Regions from separate parts of the Alkalibacillus flavidus genome, predicted to be linked through region 2. Evidence: riboswitches for the same ligand, from Rfam matches in the RefSeq annotation. Region 2 holds a riboswitch; each other region holds the start of a gene.

Region 1 (5,673 bases), on a different contig from region 2:
ACGTTTACCGACATGTTATCGGCTACGCTCACGGATGAGTATACAGGCAATGGCATGGGCATGACGGCTGAAAAATTATCTGAGCAATATGATATTTCGCGTGAAGCGCAAGATGCGTATGCGGTCGAGTCGCATAAGCGCGCGGCGAATGCGGTCTCGCAAGGCTATTTAGCAGAAGAGATTGCGCCCGTGACGTTACAGACGCGTAAAGGTGAGATAGAAGTCGCGAAAGATGAACATATTAAACCTGACTCATCGGCGGATGTTCTTGCTGGATTAAAACCGGTGTTCAAGCAAGATGGTACGGTCACAGCAGCGAACTCATCGGGTATTAATGATGGAGCAGCGAGCGTCGTCGTTGCTGGAGAAGATGCGGTGCGTGACCATGATTTAGCGCCGATTGCGGAAGTGAAGGCGTGGCATGTCGCGGGAGTTGATCCGACTATTATGGGGATTGGCCCTGTGCCAGCGATTAATGGCGCCCTTGAAAAAGCGGGGTTAACGCTGGATGATATGGATCTCGTCGAAGTGAACGAAGCGTTTGCCGCACAGTATTTAGCCGTTGAAGAAGCGTTAGGTTTAGACCGTGCGAAAACGAATGTGAACGGAGGTGCGATTGCATTAGGTCATCCCGTTGGCGTGAGTGGAACGCGCGTGTTGCTAACTGCGGCGTATGAATTAAAGCGACGCGGCGGCCAATATGCCGTTGTTAGTTTATGTATCGGTGGTGGACAAGGCATCGCGATGGTGATTGAAAATCAATAGAATCAAGAGAAGAGGGAAAATCCGCACTTAGGTGCGGATTTTTTCGTTTTGATGAGGCGGATACGGCGAAATATGGCGGTGATACGGCGATTTTTTGTGATGATACGGCGGAATTTTTGAATGATACGGCGAAATAGCGGAATTATTCGGCGAAATCTTGCTTCAATACGGAGAACCTCGCCTCATCCTAATTAAAAAGCACCCGCATTACGTATGCGACTGCCTCATGTCGTGATAGATATCTTTTTTTAATGTTAAGAAGTCTTGTGACAATAATAAATCTTCATGCCTTGGCCTTGAGAACGGGATATCGAACGTGCTTTGGATCGTCGCTGGGCGGTGCGACAAGATGATCACGCGGTCGGATAAAAACATCGCTTCTTCGATATTGTGCGTGACGAACACGATCGTGCGTTTATGGTTTTCCCACATTGATAACAACCATTGTTGCATGTCGATGCGGGTGAATTCGTCGAGTGCTGAAAACGGTTCGTCGAGTAGGATGAGCGATTGAGGACTTAAAATGCTTCGAATAAATGACGCGCGTTGTTTCATCCCACCTGACAATTCATGCGGATAGGCATGTTCGTACGATGCTAATCCGGCACGCTCAATCATATCTAAGGCTTTGTCATAATCTTTTTCCCCTTGGATTTCTTGTCCGAGTAAGACATTCTCGAGCACAGTACGCCACGGAAAGAGCGATGGCGATTGTGGGGTGTAGCTAACCGAGCCAGGTTTCCCCGTAATACTACGACCGTTTAAGTGAATATCGCCTGATGTTGGCGTTTCAATTCCACCGATCAAGCGAAACAACGTACTCTTACCGCTACCTGATGGACCTAAAATCGAGACGAATTCGCCTTCATCCACTGAAAATTGGATATCGTCTAAAACGTGTTGATCGCCGAATGATTGCTGAATGTGTTTTACATCAAGGTGTGTCATGGGAATCCCTCTTTTCTGCTGTTTGCCAGTGGATGACGCGCTTTTCGAGCCAGACGATGAGTAAAAAGAATAATAAACTAATCGCGACGATGATGAAAATCGCGACGAAGATACGGTCGGGTCGGAATGAGGACGAAGCAAGCGTCATATAGACACCGAGTCCGTTGTTGGCGCCTAACCATTCAGAGATGACAGCCCCCATCACGCTGTATGTGGCCGAAATTTTCAAACCAGAAAATAAAGACGGCAACGCATTTGGCCACTCTAATTTACGAAAGATTTGCCGTTTGGTCGCGCCAGCCATTTGCATGTAATGGCTTAGATCGCGGTCAGCTTGCTGGAAGCCACTTAATAATGAAATCGCAATCGGGAAAAAGCACACAAGTGTGATCACGATTAATTTAGGGAACATGCCGAAACCGAACCAGCCGACGAGAAGTGGAGCCAAGACGATGATTGGAATGTTTTGCGATAAAATAATAAGCGGATACATCGATTGGCGTAAAAACGGCACTAAATGAAGTGCGATTGCAATGCCGACACCGCTTGCACTTCCGATCACGAAACCGATCACGATCAGTTTTAACGTCGCGAATACGTGCTGGTTATAATCGGTCCATTCGGTGACGCCGACTGTGATAATATCGCTCGGTGGGGGTAAAAACCACTTTTCGATGTTAAACACGACCGTACTTAATTCCCAACCGGCGAATAAAACAATTAAAACGAGCGCCGGCCGCCACCCTTGTATGATTAGGTTACGCATCGCGATGCTTCTCCGTTAACGCATCCATTGACGCCCCTTCTGGATAATGCGCAATTTTCACCTGGGCGATCACGTTCGGACAGCCGATGTCGATCATTTTTCGGTTAATTTGTTCGACAATGGCAAGTAATTCAGACAGTTCGCCTTCCATCGTCGTCTCAAGCGGCCCGACTTCGTATTTGACGCCCGATGAAGCGATGACGTGAATCGCTTCATCGACGTATGGAATGACGTCGTCGTTTGGCCCGGGTGTTTTCGGGATGACTTGAATGCTTAATAATGTATTAGCCATGTGTTACTCCTCCTTGGGTAAAAAGTCGTTCGTAAAGGCTGATTCTGCGTCAAATTCGCCTTCAAGAAGGTCGTGTTCGTTCATCCATTCGGCGTAATTTTCCCAGACGTCCAGTTTTTGATGACCCCATTGTGGTGCGTCATCTTGATAGCGCGGCGATAACCATTTTTGGCTTTCGCGCACGAGTTCTTCGTCTAAATCAGGTTCGGCTTCGATTAATATATCCGCTGCTTGTTCAGGGTTGTCGATCGCAAATTGATAGCCTTCTGACGCTGCTGCGACGAAGCTTTCGACGACTTCAGGTTGTTCATCAATCATCGTTTCGTTTGTCGCGAGTACTGGTGTGTAGTAATCTAGTTTGTCACTATATTCAGTTAAATAAATCATGTTCAGATCAGTGCCACGAAGTTCAGCTTCAATGCCATCCCAACCGTAATAAATCCAGCCGAAATCGATGTCTTGGCGCTCAACGGCTGTAAAAAAGTCTGTGTCTCCCATATTGACGATATCGACTTTTTCAACGTCGGCATTTTCCTGTTGCATCACAGATGAAATGACCGCTTTTTCGAGTGGGGCACCCCATCCGCCGTACGTTTTACCTTCAAAATCTTCAGGAGATGTTATGCCTTTTTCTTCTAAAGAAGCGAAACCTGATGTATTGTGCTGAATGACCGCTGCGATGGAAACGACCGGCACGTCTTGGGCGCGTGCTTCCGTAATGCTTTCTTGAAAACTGACCCCAAAATCGGCCTGGCCTGATGCGATGAGCTGATCGGCTGACGATTCACCTGGAAGCATTATCTCAACATTTAAACCGTGTTCTTCAAAATACCCTTCCGCTTGTGCGACATATAGGCCAGTATGATTTGTGTTAGGCGTCCAATCGAGGACGACTTTCACGCTTTCGTTGTCACTGTTTTCTGTGTTGTCTTCACTTTCCCCGCCGCATGCGACGAGTAACAAACTTACTACCATGATCAAAATCCATTTTTTCATCTTAGAAAAACCTCCCCAAATTGTGTTTAGCCATAAGTTGGAGGTATTAAAAAAGCCCTAGGAATAGTTCGCCTAGGGCACACAAACGTTGATTAATTACGTCGAGTCGATGTGTTCCCTACGCTGGTCTTAGCCAGTTCAGGTTCTAAGAGTCAGTATCTTACGGATACAATCTCAACCAGCAACACTGGTCCCCCTACAACTTATGTCTATTTTGATTTTTATTCCATTTCAGTGTGCCACAATCTTGTAACAATTGCAACGATTACTTCGTATTTGTTTATCACGTGATCCGCACGACCGATTGATACGGCGATTTTCAGGAGGGATACGGCGATTTTTTCAGATTATACGGCGATTTTACGAAAATATACGGCGAAATCTCGGGATTTTTCGGCGATTTTCCGAAAAAGCATCTTCACTTGAATTGGGCCATATACTATTTTATAATAATAATTAGAATTTTCAGATTTGTAAGTCATCAGAACAAATTTGGGGGAGTGTTTCACGTGATGTCGAACGATTTGAATCAAATGTTGGAACGTACGAGACGAAACACATTAGGTGACTTATTGTTACGGACGCGCGAGCGGATGCCGGACAAGTTTGCGCTAGCGTATGAAGGACGGCGTGTTACGTATGCTGAGTTGGACGATTTAGTGAATCAAACAGCGCATGCGTTTCGCGAGCAAGGCATGGTGAAAGGCGATATGATTACGGTGATGTCGAAAAACAGTCTCGATTTCGTCGTGTTAAAATTTGCGCTCGCACGACTTGGAGCTGTGATGATTCCAATCAACTATATGTTGTCACACGATGATGTGGCGTATATTTTAGAACATTCGCAAGCAACGGGGCTGGTGGCGTCAACCGATTTTGCGCCTGTATTGGAAGAAGCGGTGAAACGAGATTCAATCCATTTTAAGTTTGTCATGGATTTAGCTGATGGCGAAGCGGTTTCAAGTGATCTGGCGGATTGGCAATCCCTTCAAGCGGTGCGTTCGGATCAGCCGACGACGCTCGTGGATGAAGATTTAGCAGATGAAGACTTAGCGCATGTGTTATACACGAGTGGGACAGAATCGCGACCGAAAGGCGTTATGTTATCGCATAAAAGTTTGGTGAGTGAGTACGTCAGTTGTGTCGTCGATGGTAAGATGGAAAGCCGTGATGTGATGGTACATGCGCTTCCGATGTACCATAGTGCGCAACTCCACGTATTTTTAGGGCCAAGCATTTACTTAGGGGCGAGTGGAGTGATTTTACCGAATGCTACACCTGAAGGAATTTTAGAAACGATCGAGCGTGAAGGGGCTACGCAATTGTTCGCACCACCGACTGTGTGGATTGCCCTCTTGCGTCATCCTGATTTTGATAAGCGGGATTTATCGACGCTTGAAAAATGTTATTACGGTGCAGCGATTATGCCCCGGGAAATATTAAAGGAATTAGCGGAACGATTGCCAAATGCGAAGTTTTGGAATTTTTACGGACAAACAGAAGTCGCCCCGCTTGCGACAGCGCTCCAGCCAGAAGATCAATTGCGAAAACTCGGTTCGGCAGGGAAACCGTCATTAAATGTGCAAACGAAACTCGTCGATGATCAAGGCGAGGAAGTGCCTCGTGGTGAAGTTGGAGAAATTGTTCATCGCACACCTCATGCGATGAAAGGATATTTAAATGACCCGGATAAAACGGCGGAAGTGTTCCAAAATGGTTGGTTCCATAGCGGGGACTTAGGCATGATGGATGACGAAGGGTATATTACGATTGTGGACCGCAAAAAGGATATGATTAATACAGGTGGCGTTAATGTTTCGAGTCGGGAAGTGGAAGAAGCGATTTATGAGTTAGAGGGTGTGTCAGAGGTCGCGGTGGTCGGTCTGCCTGATGCGTATTGGATTGA
Region 2 (5,673 bases):
AGGTCAAAACAGCACTCTTGTGTTGGTAGCCAACGATGGTGTCACCTTCTAATTGGCCGAATTCTTGATGGTAGTTGGGGTAGTCATGGTCTCGATCTTCAATACGGCGTCTAAAGCTTTGTTTCCCTCGCTTTTCTTGGTGACCGTTGGGTTTTCGTTTGCCTTGCATAGGGAGGTCTTCTTGGTTAAATACACCTGATTGAAACAGACGATATAAGGTACGCATACGGCAGGAAATAGGCTTTTCATTTCGGCCTTTAATGACATCTGGCGTCCAGCCAGAACGAACCTTTTCTTGGATGTAATCTGTTTCAGAATCAGGTAGTTCAATCTTGGGACGACCCCAGTTGGCTTTGTTCGTTTGATATTGAAGATGAATCTCTTTTGCGGTCATTCCTTCAGCCAGTTTCCTGATGATGCGATAAACGCTCTCATGACCACGTTTTAACTTCTTAGCAATTTTACGTCCTGATAGACCAAATGCATGATATTCTTCTATGAATACCAATTCGGTTTTGGTAAGATGGGTGTAGGACATGTCAGATACACTCTCCTTAACTTTGGTAGGTTATGGGTTGAGTATATCATGACATGTCCTTTTATAGTGTCTCGCTTAATTTTACAATCCGGGTTGTATAAACAATAACAGTTATAAATGCTATAAGATTAACTAAAAATAAAAAAGTATCATAAATCCTGATACCCCCTTCTAATATGTAAGTGCCATATCTCAAAATATTCACTCCAAGAATAACTAATAAAAATATATAAATTTTGGTATTCATATCCATTTCTCCTCCCTCAATAAATTATCTATTTCTCCTAAAAGTCCATTATAAGTTGAGCACCTACTTTTAGAGAAAAACTAACCAAGCAGAAAGTAGATTGAATAACTTTTCTCATACATTAACATAGTTTAGTGTGCTAACACTAAACTAGACAAAAACGTTAAGGTCTTTCAACTTGAACGTGACAGGTGATAAGTAATTAAGTGATTGATGGATAGGATATAATTGAACCGGTGCACAAAATCAAAAAATTCAAGGTCAACTGTCTTATCGTTCAATAAAATCGGTACCTTATACAAACTCTATTTTGATTACCTTGAAGGTTGTTTCAGCAACGGCATTGTCATAAGGGAACTTGGTTGCTGAGGAGATTAACCAGGCATTTGCCGATTCCTCAAATAGAAGCACCATTAAACCAATTTTGAAAATGTAATGAAGATGAAGCATATGTTTACTGCACTAAACTCCAAAAATTAACCCAGTATTATTACAGTAAATAGACTGGTGGGAAGCCGATATTAACTCGAGCTTGCACCAGTCTATTTTAACTGACAAGGATTAGTATTATTTCCCTTCAACGTTTTCACATACGTTAGGCTTAACAACTTCACGGTCAATCATTTCGTAGACGTACTGCTTTCCTCTTCTACAAGTACCATTTCGTCTCCTCTTTCGATATTACAAATAGGGGCAAATAACATTGAGTCTAAGAAATTTTCTCTATTAATATCAATATCGTTGATTTTGGATGAGTTCAGTTAATCAACCGCATCAAAATCAAATTGAATGCCATGTTAAAATTTCACCAACGAACATTCTCTATATCATCTCTATTTCTTCAAACGTTTAACGGTTTCATTCGGCTGTTCACTCCTTGAAATAGCTGAAATCACACTTACCCCTGCACCTGTCTGTCTCACCTGCTGAGCATTCGATTCATCAATACCCCCTATTGCGACGACAGGCAATGGCACCTGTTCTTGGATAAAACGAAGACCTTCGATGCCAATTACTTCTTTCGCATCATCCTTTGAAGAAGTTTTGAACACAGGACCGACACCAAGGTAGTCAGCCAAATCCCAACGACTGACATGAAGCTCTTCAGTTGTAGAAATGGATAGCCCTATTAGGAGCTCAGGAAACATTTCCCGAATTTCCCTAATATCACTGTCGTCCTGACCAATATGAACGCCGTCTGCTTCCAATTCACGAACAATTTCAATATCATCATTTACAAAGAAAGGGATGCCGTAGTCTTTACAAATCCTTCGCAAACGGTGACCAAGCTCTATCTTTGCCTGCCCACTCAGCGCATTTTTACCCTTTTCTCGGAATTGAAAGGTTGTAATGCCACCATTAATCGCCTGTTGTAACACCATTTCCGGATCCTCCCTGCAATCCTGACTGCCCATGATGAAATACGTGTGCAGAAAGTCAGTCATCGGTCTCCCCCAATTCATCTAGCAGGTGAGGAATAAATGTCCCAGGGCCTCCCGCTTTCTTCTCAGCACGTTCGGCAGCTTTATTGTAGAAATTAATAGCGAACTGTACTGCTTCTATTTTCTCTTCCTCAATAGAAATGCAGGCGGCTATCAGAGATCCGAGCAGACACCCTGCACCTGTAATGTAACCGAGGAGTGGTGTTCCGTGCGAAGACGTGAAGAAGTCTTTTCCATCACTAATGACATCTGTCTCTCCAGTCACTACAACCCTCGTCTGTAAAGTCTTCGCCGCTTCTAAAGCAATGACTTCTGCATCCCCACCTTCTTCGGAATCCACGCCTTTTACCTTCAAAGGAATATCGGCAAGCGCACCTATCTCTCCAGCATTCCCCTTCACGACAGAGATATCGACTTCATTCACAATCCTTTGAACCGCCTGTTTCCTGAAAGTCGTTGCACCCGCACCAACAGGATCTAGAAGCACAGGAACCCCTGCTTTATTTGCAGTTCTTCCTGCTTTAATCATAGTTTCTAAATCCTCTTTCCTGACGGTACCAATATTCAATACGATGGCATTCGCGATACCGGCCATTTCTTCAATCTCTTCTTTTTCCTTAGACATAACAGGACTGCCACCGAATGCGAGCAGACCATTCGCAGTAAAGTTCATGACTACCTCATTCGTGATGTGATGAACGAGTGGGCGTTCTTCCCTCAATTGTTCAAGATTCATTGTTCTCTCTCCTTTCTGTAAGCCCAATGATTGGTAGGACCTTTCCCAGATCCAATATCAAAAGAATAACGGATGGCTTCAGTGATGAAGGGCTTTGCCTGTTCGACAGCACCCGAAAGTGTTCGTTTCATCGCCAGATTGGCCGCAATCGCCGAAGCATACGTGCAACCAGTACCATGCGTATTCTCTGTCAGAATCTTATCCTCTCGATACATTCTAACTTCTTCTCCGTCATATAATACGTCCACCGCTTCTCCATCTAGATGACCTCCTTTAACAAGTGCTCCACCTGCTCCAAATTCTTTTACCAAACGCTGGGCTGCTTCTTCCATGTCACGTTCTGTGCTTATTTCCATCTCTAGTAATGTTTCCGCTTCAGGTATATTCGGTGTGATGACCGTTGCATAAGGAAACAGGTACTCAGATAAAGCAGCCCGTGTCTCTTCTTCCATGAGCGGGTAACCACTGGCAGACACCATAACTGGATCACAGACATAAGGAATATTCTGACGTGCGATCCATGTCCCTATCATTTTTGCCGTCTCTAACGTCGCTATCATTCCAGTTTTGATGACATCGACAGGCAAATCTTCTTCAATGGCCGTAAGTTGTGTTTCAATAAAGAACGCTGGAACATGATGAACACCTTGAACGCCTGTCGTATTCTGGGCTGTTAGCGAGGTGAGCACAGACATGCCATACACTTCCCATTCTTCAAATGTTTTGAGATCTGCCTGTATACCAGCTCCTCCTCCAGAATCAGAACCAGCAATCGTAAGGGCTGTAAAAGGCTTCATTTCAGCACCCCCTCTCCAACCGGCCAACCTTCGATCGTATAAGACATCTCCCAGAAAGCATATTCCAGCTGACAACTCTTTCTAAAAGCATCTTTCATAAGCTTGCGATCCTCAGAAGAGGCTGCTTCAGCTTCTTCATTTAGACGCTTCAACAAGTAGTCAGTCGTGTAAGTAATCGAATCATCAGCATAAAATTCAATCCATTCATAAAAAGGATGATCAGGCTCCGGAGAGAATTCTTTCTTCAGTTCCTGGCCGATTTCCTGATACGTCCACGGACATGGTAGCATGGCTGCGATTGTTTTACCGAGAAGCCCTTCCGTCGCGACACTTTTCATATGTGTACGGTAATGGTCAGCCGTAGGCGGTAGCGGGAAGCCTTGAAGTTCTTCGTATGGCACACCAATATAGTTACACAAGTTATGGTGTGGATGGATCTCATCTCCAAGTACAAAAGCGATTTGTGCCTGGAAAAAAGCAATATCCTCGCGTTTTTTCGATTGAGATACCGCCGTTCCATATAGCTGCATGAACGTATTCAAATATTCATAGTCCGCCTTCACATAATGAGCAACTGCTTCGTCTGGTAACTCGCCTTCTCCAAGTCCACGAACAAACGGATGATCAAAAATCGCCTGAAATATATCATCGTTTTCTCTTCTCAATTCTTCTGTAAAAGTCATAAAAAATAGCCTCCTTGTTTTGTATACAGGAAACCACTCGAAATTTTGAGTGCTTCCCTTCGTCGGTATGACCCGAATCAGGTTCAAAGGGACTAAGGCTTTGCCTTATCTCAGCGATGATATTCGCGCCCCTAGCAACGTTTTATACATTTATGACAACGGTTGGTCACTTCAATTACCATTATCTTTAACATCCAAGTGAAATGGTAATAATTCAGTTTATAGCATGCTTTAAAAAAGTAAGATTCACCCTTACCAAACAAGCAACTATATTCTAAGTCTTCTCAAAGCTAACAAATCAACCATGGTCATCATCTATTCCCCCTCCTCTTCTCATGAATAATGGGAAAATGAAAACAAAAAACCGGATCCCTTAATAAATGGGACCCGGTTTGTCAATTTTATGTTGACTACTTCCCCACGCTGGCATCACCCAGATCAGGTCCCAAGAGTCGGAAAGTAAAGCTTTCCTCTCAGCCCGTTTAACAGGCACCCCTAGTAGTTGAACTTCATTATTCACTTGGATAATAATAGTGTAACAAAGTTCAGAAAGTTATGCATCTTTTGTAAGAGAAATATTTTCTATATTACACTCAGCTTGCTCGTCATTGCAATGCTGGAATCTGAAATTTCTAAAAATCTATCTAATAATATTAAATAGATTCGTAGATAAAACCTTCTTACTTTCTTTATCAAATCCATATCCTTGAACACTTGTGATTAAATCATGTTCAGTTGTAAAGCTAGAGCACGCTATAATATGGTCTTGACCTCCGTTAGGTTCTTCCGTTAATTCATATTCAAAGGGATAAGGGTCTTCCTGCTCAAAAAGTTCAAGAAAATCCTCCCACTCTTCATTTTCAGCGCCAACGACCCTCCAGTAATGCAGTTGATGTGAATTGGAGTTGCAAAATTTAATTAATAATTCAATCGAATAAATGGCCAAATCTTTACCTAATTGATTAATGTGAAGACGATCTGAGAACATACCTAAAACAACCACTTGTCGTTTGAATCTTTACTCTCCCATTTCATTTCAAAATCCCACCTTTTTTTATAGTTATTTATAAACGCTATAAATCCTTGAATCAAATTACTCATTTGCTCAATAAAATTTTGTTCACCTACTATTCGTTAGGGAGTGTCAATAATTTTGTGTAAATGACCCTAGTCTAGTAGAAACGTTAGCTTGTTATCTAAGATTAGCTGTAGCTTATGAGATGCTCCAAG
Region 3 (5,673 bases), on a different contig from region 2:
TGAACGTGGAATTAATGTTATTGAAGTTGATGTTCAATTGACAGGGGATAACGTGCTCGTCCTGCATCATGATAAGACATTGTTGCGAACGGCCGGTGAACCCGATCGAGTAAGTGACTTGACCTATGATGAACTCGAACACTACGATATCGGCTCTTCGTTTTCGAATGAATTCGCGGGTGAACAAGTGCCAAGGTTGGACGATGTAATCGATGTGACTCAAGAAGGGGGAGTACAACTACTACTCGACGTGAAACCAGACGAAAACGAGGATGCACTGGCTAGAGAGTTAGCGACTTTAATCGAGGAAAAAGAAGTCGCGAATCACGTAAAAGTGCAGTCCTTTAACTATCAGTTTTTACAGGCGATGCGCCAAGCAAACGAAAACGTAGAAATCGGGCAAATTGTTTTCACTGCTGTCGGCGACTTGTCACGATTAGATGTTGATTTCTATACCGTGCATCAAACGATGTTGTCGGATGAACTAGTTCAAGAACTAAATCGTAACAATATGGACATTTGGGTTTGGTCGACGAATATTGATCGAACCGCTAACCAAGTCTTGCAGTACGATGTAGACGGCGTGATTACGAAATCACCTGATGTCTTGCTTCGGATGATGGAAATTCGGGAATAAATTCAGAAAAAAGCTGGCCGCGGCCAGCTTTTTTACGTTAAAGAAATGGATTTTTCGGCGATTTTAATTAGGTATACGGCGAAATCTATCATGGATACGGCGAAAAAACTGGCGGATACGGCGCTTTTAATAGATTTTACGGCGAAAAGTCCGCGATTTACGGCGAAATAGATAGTCGCTTATCCAAATTGATGGCCGAAAATATTTAAGTAACCAAAATAGTAAGACGTAGCAAAGGTTAAGAGAAGTGCGCCGACCATCATCCCTAAAAAGATCCAATCACGCTTTGTGACGGTCATCATGTGATAGTGCGTTCGATCACGTTCTCCTGTAAACCCTTTCGATTCCATCGCATTAGCGACGCGTTCAGCTTTGCGAATCGCATTGGCGAGCAGAGGAATGCTGTAACGTTTAAATTGTTGAATGCGTCCGCGAATTCCTTTGGCCCGACTAACGCCACGAATGCGGTGTGCTTGTCGTAATACGTCGAGTTCATGCTTAAATGTCGGTAAAAAACGGTACCCCGCTAAGACGCCGTATGTGATTTTGGGTGACAATTTTAATTGCTGCATCAAACTTAACATGAATTTCGTCGAATCTGTTGTCAGGATAAACAAAAGGGATAATGCGATAAAACATAATGAGCGTAACGCTAAGCTAATCGCAACTGCGACACCACCAGTTGTGACCTCGAACGTCCAAAATGAAAAGAGAACCGATCCCCCTTGAAATGTGTCACTCGTATATAATAATCTAGCCCACGAAAACGATGCGATGAACAAAACGAATGGGGCGAAAAACGTAATCCATCGCTTGAATGGAATATCAGACAGCCATAAAGTTACAACGAATACGAACAACAAATAAACGAGTGGCGTGTAAATGTCGAAAGTTAATCCTAGTAAAACCCCTGGAATTAAAATCGCAATTGCTTTAACAGTTGGATTAACGGCTGACACCATGGACGACACCCACTTTCTCTTCTTCTAGTCGAGATGGTTTTCGTAATCGTGCTTGATTTAATAAGGTGTCTTGTTGCCAAAGGGTTTTAGGATCGTTGTAATATTGTACCTTTTGATCATGAAGCACATAAACAGATTCGCAATATTGATCGACTAAGTCCATGTCATGCGTGACGAAAACAATCGTCGTTCCTTGCTTTTGAATATTGGTCATCAGATGCATTAATTCTGCAGTTGTTTGAGCATCTTGGCCAAATGTTGGTTCATCAAATAACAATAAATCAGGTGTTTCGTCTAACATAGTCGCGACACTGAGGCGGCGTTTTTGACCTCCGCTTAACGCAAACGGGTTTTGCCACTTTTCTTGAAGTAATTGAAAGTCACTTAATAATTGAGTTGTTCGTCTGTTGATTGTGTCGTAGTCGTAACCGTTCAACGTCATACTGAAAGCCACTTCATCATACGTTGTGTCTGTCAGAAACTGATGTTCAGGGTTTTGAAATACAAAGCCCATATGTTGACGTAACGCTGCTTCTTTCCAATCGTTGAGCGATTTTTCTAAAAAGGTAATTGCCCCGTCATTTGGTTGTAAAAGCCGAGCTATTAATTGTAATAATGTTGATTTACCTGCGCCGTTCTCACCGACAATTGCTATCATTTCACCTTGATGAAAGGTCATATTGATATGCTGTAATATAGGTGAATGGTTTCTTGAAAATGAAACATTCTTCATCGCGAGACACGGCTTACGGTGCACTGCGTCTATAGTCGGCTTGCGTGGGTGGTTATGACGCCTGTATTGTTCAGGGATGAAGATGCCATGTTCCATTAACACGGTCTGTTTTGTTTGAAAGATTGTATCGACAGGACCATCTTCTATCAGTTGACCGTCTTGGTTTAAAACGAGGGCTCGATCGATCAGTTTAAGCCAGTCGTCTGCCTGATGCTCGATGATTAGAATCGTTAGCGCCATAGTCATGCGCAATTGTTCAATTAATTGAATAAATTCTAACCGACTCATCGGGTCTAAATTGGCCGTCGGTTCATCGAGAATGAGAACGTCTGGTTCAAGCAATAACACCGACGCGAGTGCGATTTTTTGTTTTTGACCGCCCGAAAGTGTATGGATTGCTTGTTGTTTATAGTCAATCATTCCGATATGGTTCAGTATCTGGTTGATCCGGTGCTCGATTTCGTCCCGTGGTACTTGGCAATTTTCCAGGGTGAATGCGAGTTCATCCTCAACCGTGATCATACAAAACTGACTCTCAGGGTCTTGAAATACGATGCCGATTTGTTGGTTAAGTGCTCCTTTAGCGAAGTCTTTAATCAAGTGACCTCGGTAAAAGATCTCCCCTGATGCGACACCTTCAACCGCATCAGGGTATAAACCATTTAAACAAAGGGACAAACTCGATTTACCAGAACCACTTGGCCCAATCAACAACGTCGCCTCATTGTCATACAATGAGAACGTTAAGTCATCCAATGTTGGTTGATCTAATGTCTCATAACTAAATGAATAATGTTCGGCAGTTAGGACCGGTTTATGAGACATGATGGTGCTCACCTTTTTGTCGATGTTCTTTTCCAAGCGCGTACCCTCTTAGTACACCTGTTTTAGCTAATTGATCACTTAGCCATTTACCGAGAAGCCCTGTGATTAGAATGCTACTGATGATTCTTGTGACTAACATAATAGCAACTAACCAGTATTCGTAGGCATAAAATCCGGCAGAGTAAAAATGCCACGCAAAACTAAAGATGGCTGTCATAACACCAGCTAACACTAAGATGCGAGTACGATAATCTTGCCATTTTGTAAGGGCAAAAGCCGTTTCTGCACCTAAGCCTTGGACAGCAGCGCTCATGATTAATTGAGGGCCAGCCGGACTGCCGATCAAGACTTCAACAGTACCAGCGATTAACTCCGACGTGAATGCAGCACCAGGCTTACGGATAATATAGGCTGCGATGATTGACACGATAAACCAAATGCCATAAATAAACTCATATCCTAATGGCCCGATCCCAAAAGGTGTTAACAACCCGACGAGTCCCTGACCTAAACCGAACGCTAATAAATAAATAACCGCAAATGCCACACCCAAAATGGACATTAAGACAATTTCTTTTAACTTCCATTGTTTTGTCATGGTTATCCTCCTATCGATTAGACGGGCTATTCGCCGAAATCGTAAAGGTCATTGTCGTATGCGATACCTCTTGCTGCACAGCTTCGAAAGCTTCTTCCATAGCATCAAAGATCGATGCAACATCGCCGTCTAAACGCGTCATATAATGGGACGGACTGACATCAACGCCGCGCGCTTTTGATAAGTCGATTTGTTCGTAAATTTTGTCCATATAATCGTCGCGACCAAGAGGGTGAATGGCAAATTTACACCCAGCTTGTTGTTCGTTGGCACTTAAGTTAGGCGCGTTGACCGGCTCGTCACTTTCTGCCATATACACGTCCGCTTCGTTATCACCTGGGCAACCGACTGAAAAGGTACCACTCATCGCGACGTGTTCACCTGTTTTAGCAGCGTGTAAGAAGATCGCTTTCGTGATATCAAAAATATGCACGATTTTACCTCTCATACACGTTGTGACATCATCTGTTTCCTTCCACACACTCGAATGGTCGACCTCATCTAATGCAGACAAAATAATGTCCACAAAGTTGTCGCTCATCGGAAAGAGTGTAAACTGAACACCTGCGATGCGACTAGTTCCACACTGTTGATTCGTCATGACGAATCGCCTCCTTAAAATGTAGTGTCATAACAAAAAAACTGCATCCCGTGGGAATGCAGTTCAGCCTTAGTGTGGTCGTGCTTACAGTTGTTCAAGCCTCACTGCACTTCCCCACGCTAGTATTATCTAGTTCGGGTCTTGAGGGTCAGGACATTCCTTCTCAGCCACACGACGTAGCTCCCCTAGTGCATGTTCATCACGTATGCAGTTTTGTTATACTTACATCATAATAAAAGGATTAGGATTTGTAAACGGTGAAAGGTGACGGAATTTGTCGAGAGTTTATGAAAAAAGGTGGCATCACAGTCATGGAAGATGAAAAAGAGATAATTAGACGAACGGAACAGATGGTGAAAGAAAAACTTGAATCAGAAGGATCGGGTCATGACTGGTGGCATATTGTACGCGTTGTTCACAATGCTCAACACATCTCGAAAACGGAAACAGTTGATGCGTGGGTTGTGACGATGGGAGCCCTTCTACATGATGTCATAGATGATAAAGTTGTGGTTGACCCTGATCTTGAACGGGCGAATCTTGAATCGTGGCTCGAGAATCAAGGTGTGTCGCAATATCACATAGATCAGATTCTCGCTATTATCGATACCATTTCGTTTAAACACGGTTTTGAGGCCTTACCGAGTCTTGAAGCGGAGGTCGTTCAAGATGCTGACCGGCTCGATGCGATTGGGGCAGTCGGGATTGCACGTTGTTTTACTTATTCAGGGTCAAAAGGAAGTCCCATTCATGATCCGAATTTATTCCCGCGCGAATCCATGACACCAGACCAATATCGTCGTGGCGACAGTTCTGCCATCAATCATTTTTATGAAAAATTATTAACATTGAAAGATAAGATGAATACGGAAGAAGGTTATCGGATCGCCTGCGAACGTCACCAATTTATGGAGCAATATTTGCAACAATTTTTTGCTGAATGGGATGGATTTGCTTAAAGGGTGTTACGTTTATGAAATTTTGTGGAATAGTAAAGGGAGACGTAATAAACTATGGAAGGTGATATGATGTTGCAGTATCAACCCTATCTTGATGAATTAACGAAAAACGCAACCGAAACGTATGCGTTAATGAACCCTCATACGAAAGAAGAAATTGTAAGAGTTCCAGAATGCAGTCAGGGGCAAATGTTAAAAGCGGTCAACCTTGCGAGTGATGCATTTGAAACAGTCCGCTCAATGCCTGCGCATGAACGATCCGATATTTTAAACCGTGCGAGCGACATTATTGCCGACCAAAAACAAATGGTAGCTGAAACGATTGCGCAAGAAGCGGGTAAACCGATCAAATATGCGT

The links. A riboswitch is a leader RNA that binds a small molecule or an ion and turns the genes downstream of it on or off. The one in region 2 is predicted to bind thiamine pyrophosphate.
Region 1: it holds a riboswitch for thiamine pyrophosphate, as region 2 does, so the genes downstream of both, ABID56_RS07070 (ABC transporter substrate-binding protein) here and tenA (thiaminase II) in region 2, are expected to answer to the same signal.
Region 3: it holds a riboswitch for thiamine pyrophosphate, as region 2 does, so the genes downstream of both, ABID56_RS12180 (YkoF family thiamine/hydroxymethylpyrimidine-binding protein) here and tenA (thiaminase II) in region 2, are expected to answer to the same signal.

What each region holds. Positions count from the first base shown of each region.
Region 1 covers NZ_JBEPMX010000006.1:65,948-71,620, reverse strand. Annotated here, with positions in the region: gene ABID56_RS07090 (acetyl-CoA C-acetyltransferase) at 1-765, shown strand, start outside; gene ABID56_RS07085 (ABC transporter ATP-binding protein) at 973-1,713, opposite strand; gene ABID56_RS07080 (ABC transporter permease) at 1,700-2,479, opposite strand; gene ABID56_RS07075 (thiamine-binding protein) at 2,472-2,771, opposite strand; gene ABID56_RS07070 (ABC transporter substrate-binding protein) at 2,775-3,767, opposite strand; TPP riboswitch at 3,866-3,975, opposite strand; gene ABID56_RS07065 (acyl-CoA synthetase) at 4,280-5,673, shown strand, end outside.
Region 2 covers NZ_JBEPMX010000003.1:212,634-218,306, forward strand. Annotated here, with positions in the region: gene ABID56_RS04975 (IS30 family transposase) at 1-538, opposite strand, end outside; gene thiE (thiamine phosphate synthase) at 1,619-2,230, opposite strand; gene thiM (hydroxyethylthiazole kinase) at 2,223-2,963, opposite strand; gene thiD (bifunctional hydroxymethylpyrimidine kinase/phosphomethylpyrimidine kinase) at 2,960-3,760, opposite strand; gene tenA (thiaminase II) at 3,757-4,443, opposite strand; TPP riboswitch at 4,481-4,586, opposite strand; TPP riboswitch at 4,842-4,950, opposite strand; gene ABID56_RS05000 (hypothetical protein) at 5,084-5,431, opposite strand.
Region 3 covers NZ_JBEPMX010000016.1:15,282-20,954, forward strand. Annotated here, with positions in the region: gene ABID56_RS12160 (glycerophosphodiester phosphodiesterase family protein) at 1-637, shown strand, start outside; gene ABID56_RS12165 (energy-coupling factor transporter transmembrane component T family protein) at 817-1,599, opposite strand; gene ABID56_RS12170 (ABC transporter ATP-binding protein) at 1,583-3,157, opposite strand; gene ABID56_RS12175 (ECF transporter S component) at 3,147-3,755, opposite strand; gene ABID56_RS12180 (YkoF family thiamine/hydroxymethylpyrimidine-binding protein) at 3,766-4,356, opposite strand; TPP riboswitch at 4,451-4,553, opposite strand; gene ABID56_RS12185 (HD domain-containing protein) at 4,614-5,315, shown strand; gene ABID56_RS12190 (aldehyde dehydrogenase family protein) at 5,370-5,673, shown strand, end outside.